2 regions of the Brevibacillus sp. MS2.2 genome follow, and region 2 is predicted to be linked to the other one. Evidence: a T-box and tRNA genes for the amino acid it is inferred to sense, from the RefSeq annotation. Region 2 holds a T-box; the other holds one or more tRNA genes.
The links. The T-box of region 2 lies ahead of thrS (threonine--tRNA ligase). A T-box ahead of a tRNA ligase gene usually reads a tRNA of that ligase, here a tRNA-Thr.
Positions count from the first base shown of each region.

Region 1: it has a tRNA-Thr gene. The T-box ahead of thrS (threonine--tRNA ligase) is inferred to sense a tRNA for this amino acid. The anticodon was not compared.

Region 1 is NZ_JABSUZ010000005.1:159,708-164,132, reverse strand. Features, by position in the region: gene HP568_RS06425 (M3 family oligoendopeptidase) at 1-74, shown strand, start outside; gene HP568_RS06420 (hypothetical protein) at 196-438, shown strand; gene HP568_RS06415 (C40 family peptidase) at 518-1,426, opposite strand; tRNA gene HP568_RS06410 (tRNA-Asp) at 1,603-1,679, shown strand; tRNA gene HP568_RS06405 (tRNA-Thr) at 1,723-1,798, shown strand; tRNA gene HP568_RS06400 (tRNA-Leu) at 1,806-1,892, shown strand; gene HP568_RS06395 (NAD(P)/FAD-dependent oxidoreductase) at 2,073-3,119, shown strand; gene HP568_RS06390 (VanW family protein) at 3,258-3,887, shown strand; gene HP568_RS06385 (hypothetical protein) at 3,914-4,425, shown strand, end outside.
Region 2 is NZ_JABSUZ010000013.1:14,445-18,869, forward strand. Features, by position in the region: gene mqnC (cyclic dehypoxanthinyl futalosine synthase) at 1-1,050, shown strand, start outside; gene ytxC (putative sporulation protein YtxC) at 1,231-2,151, shown strand; T-box leader at 2,177-2,412, shown strand; gene thrS (threonine--tRNA ligase) at 2,473-4,386, shown strand.

The sequences.
Region 1 (4,425 bases), on a different contig from region 2:
GGCGGAATTCACTCTCTTTGGTTGCAAAAGATATCGACAAGTTCGTTGAGCTCGCGTCTGCACGACTGAACTAATATAAAAAGAACGTCCGCTATGTCATTAGCGGACGTTTTTTATTCATGATGCAAAGCGTTTTTGTGCGCATAGGGAACAGAGGGGAAGGAGAAAGTAAGAAAAAACAGATGAGGTGATTACGTGGTAAACGGATTGCAGTTACTCGACCTATTACGGGAAACGGAGAACAAGATGCTGCATTTACATAGAGCCATAGACAGAGTAAGCAGCGAGCCGGATTTCAAGGAGTCTGTCAGTGTTCTTACTGTAGTCGTTCGTGATTATCAGCTTCAGCTCGACAAAATGAAGCAAGCGTTGGGCAAAATCGAAATCGGAGGGCAACAACAGCAGCAACAGCAGGCCCATAATACCGAAATACATTAAGCACAAAGAAAGACAAACAGCCCTCGAACTGCTGTAAAGGCAGATAGGGCTGTTTGTTTGCTTTTATGTGTAGGAAAGCTTACTGGAAATTAGCGTAACGCTTCACTCCGTAAAACGGGTAGAGCTTATGCATGTATTCTACTTTGCCATAGCGAACATCTTCGCCATTCGCATGCACGATTGCTCCATTACCCAGATAGATCGCTACGTGGGACACGCGTCCTTTACCAAGCGCATCGTAGAACAAGAGGTCACCAGGTTGTGCTTGATCCAGTGATACTTCTTGACCGCCACGGAATTGATCTTCAGAAGTGCGCGGAAGTGTAACCCCAAGCTGCTCAAAAACGTATGAAGTAAAGCCACTACAATCAAAGCCATTCGGAGTAGTTCCGCCTAAGACGTAAGGTGTATTGAGCAATGGTTCAAAAATTTCCTTCATCCGACCCAGATCTTCTTCATTTATCTCGGCAGGCAGCGAAACGGTAGAAGTGAGGTTTGGACTTAGGAACTCTGTAGCAACGTATGCTTCACGATCTTCGAATTCGATTTTCGTCCATTCACTACCCGTTTCTACGACTTCTACAATGGAACCGAATCTTAGCTTGCCTAATACTTTTGCGTCAGTCGAAGGCTTTTTACGCACATTCAGTACATCACCAGTGACGCGGGCTTTTTCCCCAGCGGTTAGTTCTTTCGACTCACTGGTAGCGTTGTCATTCTGATCGACAGCTACATCGGAAGGAAGGTCAGGCTCAATGGAGCCAGAAGTGCTTGCACCATGAATAGACAAAGTTTGTCCAATTGACAATCTATCATCGTTCAGTTGGTTCCATTGAATGATTTGATCCACGGTTACTTGATGCTCGCGAGCGATCTTGCTCAGCGTATCACCTGCTGATACCACATATGCCGATGAGGATGCATGGGCAGCAGTAGGCAGCAGAGTGAAGAGCGCGAGGAAGGTGAGTAGCCTTGAAGTCTTTTTCATGTCATCGTCTCCACCAATCTACTAAAATCTGCATATCTAGCTAAAATTCTAGCGGATTTTGCTTGGTAAATCTATGAAAAAAATAATCTTTATTTTATTTTTTAAAAACTATTGCATCAAGAGATAGGAATGTGCTATATTACAGAAGTCGCCGCAAGCTGGAGACAAAACTACATGGAGCTGTGGTGAAGTTGGAGTTCACGCCGGTCTGTCACACCGGAGGTCGCGGGTTCGAGTCCCGTCAGCTCCGCCATTCTTTTACTAGAATGTGCGAATTACATAGTTTCTCGTAATGTGCCGGTATAGCTCAATTGGTAGAGCACCTGACTTGTAATCAGGGGGTTGTGGGTTCAAGTCCTATTGCCGGCACCATTTTTATGCGGTCGTGGCGGAATTGGCAGACGCGCTAGATTCAGGTTCTAGTGGTGGCAACACCGTGGAGGTTCAAGTCCTCTCGACCGCACCATATGGTAAACAACAGGTTCGTAAATTGGCTGATGAAGCTAATTACGAGCCTTTTTATTTTTTCTTGAATGTTGAATCCTCCTCCATTTTCCATTACAATCACAATGTGATAATGAATCTCATTTTCAATGTTGTTTTTGATGTTTCATAAACAAACATGAGAGACGGTGGAGGGGTAGTTGTGGCAAAACAGTTGGAGCTGTTTGATGTAACCATTATTGGCGGTGGCCCTGCGGGTATGTACGCTGCCTTTTATAGCGGAATGCGCGATATGAAGACGAAACTCATTGAAGCGAAAGAAGAGCTCGGTGGACGAATGTTGATCTATCCAGAAAAGATGATCTGGGATGTGGGCGGTGTACCCCCACAACTATGTGAAAAGCTGGTTGCCAATCTGGTGGAGCAAGCAAAGACATTTGATCCCACCATCGTGCTAGGCGAGGCGATTATTGGACTGGAGCCACAAGAAGATGGCACGTACATACTCGTTGCAAAATCGGGGAGACGACATTGGACTCGCACGATCATATTGGCTTTGGGCCGAGGCATTTTGAAAATGGCAAAGCTGGAGATCGAAGGAGCCGAGCGCTACGAGGTGACAAATCTTCATTATACGGTGCAGGAATTGGAGCCATTCCGTGGGAAGCACGTCCTCATCTCAGGGGGCGGGGACTCCGCGGTCGATTGGGCAAACGAACTGGTGCAAATCGCAGCGTCCGTAACTGTCGTGCATCGCCGTGATGTATTTGGTGGACATGAGCGGAATGTAAAGCGCATGAAAGAGTCATCTGCGATCGTTCGCACTCCATATGCGGTCACGCAATTGCAAAGCTCAGACAAAGAAACGATCGATAAAGTGACGATACGTCATTTGGAGACAGACGAGACGGAGCAAATCGATGTAGACGCCATCATCGTCAATCACGGATTGAAGGCCGATTTCACCGGGATTAAAGAGTGGGGCTTGGACATGGATGAGTGGAACGTGTTTGTCAGTCCTCGCCTGGCAACGAATCTGCCAGGTATTTTTGCGGCGGGAGATTTTGCGAGCTTCGACAGTAAGATTACGTTGATCGCGGGAGCATTCACAGATGCTGCTGTGGCTGTAAACAGTGCCAAATTGCACATAGACCCGGTAGCAGATCGGATGGCCTATGTTTCTTCCCATAACCAGCGCTTTAAGGAAAAGAACAAAGCCCTTGGGGTTATGGATGAGGACGACGAGTAGAACTGCTGTAGGCCAAAAAGCCCAACATTTGCAGGTTGATTGTCGCTTTCCCCATACGTTACATTGTTAGTGGCAAGGTGTAATAACAATGACAGGCTATATATAAATCGATCAACAAATGTGGGAGAGGAAGTAGAAATGAAGAAAGTTCGGCATTGGCCGATCACGATAGCGACAGTGGCACTTGTGTTCTCACTAGGTATGAACTACGCGCCTGAGCATGCAATGGCGTTACAAGTAGACCCGTTATCTCCTGCTATCGACTTGCAGGGAAAGTTACAGGAAAAGTATGTGGAGAAGATGGACCTCAAGGAAGAGGAGGTTCTCGGGTTTTATTACTCTTCGATGAAAAACAGCACAGATGCGCGTAAACATAACATCAAGCAAGCATTGAGCAAGATTCATAATGAAAAAATCAAGCCGCAACAGGTGTTTTCTTTCAATGAAATAGTGGGAAATTCGAATTTGTCTGAGGATGGTTGGCAAAAGGCCGGCGTTATTCAGAATGGCCAGCTCGCCGATGACTATGGAGGCGGGATTTGTCAGGTTTCCAGCACGCTTTACAATGCCGCTGCTGAAGCGGGGATGATCATGGTGGAACGGCATAACCACAGCAAATCAGTGGGATACGTACCTCTGGGTCAAGATGCTACAGTAGCCTATGGTTATAAGGATTTTAAATTCACCAACCTGTATGATTTCCCTGTGAAAATTAAAGCAAAATCATACGATGACGAACTTGTTGTGATTGCGATCATACGTGCGTAGCTTAGCAGGAATAAAGGGGGCATCCTATGGATGAACCCCGTTTTTTTCGGCATTTCGTCAGGAAAAAAATGGATGGCTATTTCGTTTTGAGTCATGCATTCCTGACCATACTGTATGTAGAGGGAGGTGCCGTGATGTTCGTTCAGGTGACAGGTGATTCAAACAATCAAGAAGTTCTCGTCATGGGAGAACGGTTAGATCGCCAGCAGGATGGTTACTATCTTTTGCCTGGGAGACTCGTCCACGCATTGAAGCCACAGGATTTGCCGGTAGGAATCCCATTCAAGCTCTCAGGTGCGCTGCCCTCTGGCTACGGCTTTTATCGGGAGGACTCTGTTATTTTTCGCCGGACGAATGATACTCCCTCCCTGTGGATTGATGTTACTTCTACATATATGGTTGCTGAATGGGATGGTTTGTTCTCGGTAGAAGCGACGGTTGAAGCCAGAAAGCATGTTGTGGAACAACAGCAGCAGTTTGCGTTTGTTCTCTCCGAAGCGACAGAGCAGCAAGTGATTTTCCATTACGAATTTTCCTG
Region 2 (4,425 bases):
GGTCTGGCTTTGTTTGCGAGCAATGAAATCGAAAAGATCGGACATTACGCTAATCTGGTCATGCAAAAGCATCATCCAGAACCGATTACGACTTTTGTCATCAGTCGCAACGTCAATTACACGAACGTATGTGACACGTATTGCCGTTTTTGTGCCTTTTACCGTCGCCCGGGCTCTTCTGAAGGATACGTTCTCCCCAAAGAAACGATTTTCCAAAAAATTCAGGAGACCGTGGACGTTGGCGGTACAGAAATCTTGATGCAAGGCGGTACCAATCCGGATCTGAAACTGGATTATTATACGGACCTCTTGCGTGAGATCAAGCAACGCTTCCCGCAGATTACGATGCACTCTTTGTCTGTAGCGGAAGTGATGAAAATCGCGGAAGTTTCCAACATGTCTGTCGAGGAAGTACTGAAAGAGCTGAAGGCAGCAGGTCTCGATTCCTTGCCGGGAGCGGGCGGCGAAATCCTCGATGATCGTACACGTCGGAAGATTTCCCGTTTGAAGGGTTCTTGGACAGAATGGATCGACACACAAAAAGCTGCACACCGTGCAGGTTTGCCTGGCACTGCTACGATGGTCATTGGTTTTGGGGAAGAGATGGAGGAGCGCGTACTGTCCCTTCTGCGCATTCGTGATGCTCAAGATGAGACAGGCGGCTTCAAAGCGTTCATCGTCTGGACCTTCCAACCGGACAACACCAACATGAAGGCAGTCAACAACACGCCAGAGGAGTACTTGAAAACACTGGCAATCAGCCGCCTCATGCTGGATAATATCGAAAACTTCCAATCCTCCTGGGTGACGATGGGCCCGCATTACGGTCAGCTTTCTCTCTCTTATGGGGCGAACGATTTCGGTCAAACCATGATGGAAGAAAACGTTGTTTCCGCAGCGGCATGTACGTACAAGGTCAACACGAACCAAATTTTGGAGCTCATTCGCGGCGCAGGCAAAATTCCTGCACAGCGCAACACACAGTATGACATTCTGCGCGTTTTCAAAGACGGCGAGATGGCAGAACGTGATTTTGTCATGCAAAACTAAATAACCTACAGACGCTTCTCTGCCCCCTTCTAACAAAGGGAAACTGGCAGGGGAGCGTTTTTTGGTTTTTGAATCAGGAACTTTTTACCTGCAACCTTCCCTGAGTTTCCAACCGTTTAAAAGTATATCGCTCCTGACGGGACATATACTGTAACTACAATGGCGGTTGGGGGGATGGTTATGCAGACGTTTCGCGTATTGCTGGAGAATGTCCCTGAGCATTGTGACACGTATCGGGCTATCGTAAATGAGATGACGGAGCGGGTCAACACTGCACCGGTGCGCATTACATACAGGGAGCAAGAAGAGAATGGATACCTCTTGTTCTACTTCCAAAGCTGGTGTGAGACTGAGTATGACGCGCAGACCATCGAGTGGGCGAGAGCCTTCGTTGCTCTTACATTAGCCGAATGGGTCATTCAGGTGAAAGAACCGAAAATTATGGAAGAAATGGCCGCTGACTTACTTGCTGCTGAACAGATGGAAACCGAGTGGGCAGAGATTTTTCCTTATATTCAACGCATGTGCCAAGAAGTCGAGCTAGATGGCAGGGACCTGCTAACAGCTACAACTCGCAAGGCAAACGTATATCGCAACGTTTTTACCTATCTGGAGGGAGAGCGAACGATCAACGTCTTGGGTTTCGTCCGGTTCCGATTGCAGGAGCATTGGAACGAGCTGTTCGAACTCGTGGAAACTGGCATTGATGAATATCTGGAAGACAAGCAATACCAAGAGTTCGTCGAGCTGTTGCGCTATTTCATTGCTGTACAGGAAACCAAGCAGGAAGTCGTTCATGTCGTTCCTAGTGTGGACAAACCTTTCCATCTTTATGATAAAAAAGGGGATCGACTTTGGCTTGAACAGTTGGATACCGTTCTGAACATGGACGAACAAAAATGCAGGGACGAGGATTATTTGGTCAGTGCTTTGGTTACACTGGCTCCTGAGAGTATCGTGCTCCATATGGCTTCGGAAAAGCCTGGGCTTGCACAGACGATCCGCAGTATTTTTGACAGTCGGCTCGTTACTTGCCACTCTTGTTCGCTTTGCCTATCCGAGCGACGCGTACTTGACGGGAATAATCCCTCTAAACTATAATAGCAACAACAACTTTACATCGCTTATAAATACGATGAGAAGGACACGGACAATAGTAAGGACGCTCTAGAGAGGCGGGCCACAGGCTGGAAGCTCGCTGCGAACTGTTATTGATCTACCACCTTCGAGTAGCTGCCGGGAACGAAGCGTAGGCTTTTACTATCGGTATGCCGGTTAAATACCGTTACATGGAATGAGGAGTCTGTTTTTGTGAACAGACTTGAAGTAGGGTGGTACCGCGAGAACACACTCGTCCCTTTTTGGGGATGAGTGTTTTTTTATTTTCTCAACAAAACAAGATACAGGAAGGAAGAATCCGCAGTGGCACAAATTCATGTTACTTTCCCAGATGGAGCCGTTCGTCAATACGACGCTGGGATTACTATCGAAGACATCGCAGGCTCCATTAGCTCTAGCCTGAAGAAAAAGGCAGTAGCTGGTAAAAAAGACGGCAAGGTTGTCGATCTGTACACAGAACTCACAGATGATGCAGCGATTGAAATCGTTACCCTCGATTCTGCTGACGGCTTGGAAGTATACCGCCACAGTACGGCTCACTTGCTCGCTCAAGCGGTAAAACGCATTTACGGCGCTGAAGTGAAGTTCGGAATCGGACCTGTGATCGAAGACGGCTTCTACTACGACATGGATATCCCGGTTTCCCTTTCCCCAGAGGATTTGGGCAAAATCGAAGCAGAAATGGAAAAAATCGTGAAGGAAGACCTGCCGATTCGCCGCAAAGTCGTAAGCCGCGAAGAAGCAACTGCGATTTTCCAAGAACTGAACGATCACCTGAAGCTGGAGCTGATTCGCGACCTGCCAGAGGATGCGACTATCACGCTGTATGAGCAAGGCGAATTTTTCGACCTCTGTCGTGGTCCGCACTTGCCGTCCACTGGCTTCATCAAAGCGTTCAAGCTGATGAGCGTGGCAGGTGCATACTGGCGCGGAAAAGCAGAAAACCAAGTTTTGCAACGCGTATACGGTACAGCTTGGCCGAAAAAAGCAGACATGGATGAATATCTGCACTTCATCGAAGAAGCGAAAAAGCGCGATCACCGCAAATTGGGTAAAGAACTGGGACTGTTCATGTTCTCCGAGGAAGCACCAGGAATGCCGTTCTACCTGCCAAAAGGCTTCACTGTTCGCAACGAGCTGGAGCAATTCTCCCGCCGTCTGCAACAACTGGCACAATACACTGAAGTGCGCTCTCCGTTCCTCATGAACGAACGTCTCTGGAAAGAATCCGGTCACTGGGATCACTACAAAGAGAACATGTACTTCTCTGAAGTAGACAACGCGACTTACGCCCTGAAGCCAATGAACTGCCCAGGTCACATGCTGATTTATAAAAACGAGATGCATTCTTACCGCGACCTGCCAATTCGTTACTCCGAGTTCGGGCAAGTTCACCGCCATGAGTACTCCGGGGCATTGAATGGAATGCTGCGGGTGCGTACCTTCTGCCAGGATGACGCGCACGTATTCGTCCGTCCTGATCAGATCGCGAGCGAAATCAAAGGCATGATCACTTTGATTGATAGCATCTACAAGGTATTTGGCTTCGAATACAGTGTGGCTCTGTCCACTCGTCCGGAAGATTCCATGGGATCTGATGAGCTGTGGGAAGCAGCAGAAAGCTCTCTGAAAACAGTGTTGGAAGAGCTCGGTATGGCCTATGAAATCAAAGAAGGAGACGGTGCGTTCTACGGACCGAAGATCGACTTCCAAATTACCGACGCGCTGAAACGCCGTCACCAATGCGGAACGATCCAGTTGGACTTCCAAATGCCTGAGAAATTCGACCTGACTTATGTTGGTCAAGACAACGAGAAGCATCGTCCAGTTGTCTTGCACCGTGCGATGTACGGCTCCATGGAGCGCTTTATTGGTATCCTGATCGAGCACTACGCAGGTGCATTCCCGATTTGGTTGACACCAATCCAAGCACGCATCATGAACATCAGCGAAGTGCACATGCCATATGCAGAACAAGTAAGAGAAAAGCTGCAACAAGCTGGCATTCGTGTAGAGCTGGATGGCCGCAATGAGAAAATCGGCTACAAAATCCGAGAAGCACAAGTTGAAAAAATCCCGTACATGCTGGTCATCGGTGAAAAAGAGGTGGCTGACGGTACGCTGTCCGTCCGCAAACGCGGAGTGGGCGATGAAGGCGCGATGACAGTGGATGCGTTTGTAGAGAAAATCCGCGCTGAAATCAATGAAATGAAGTAAAAGCGTATAGAAGTAGAGCCGCCCTGAATTTTCGGGCGG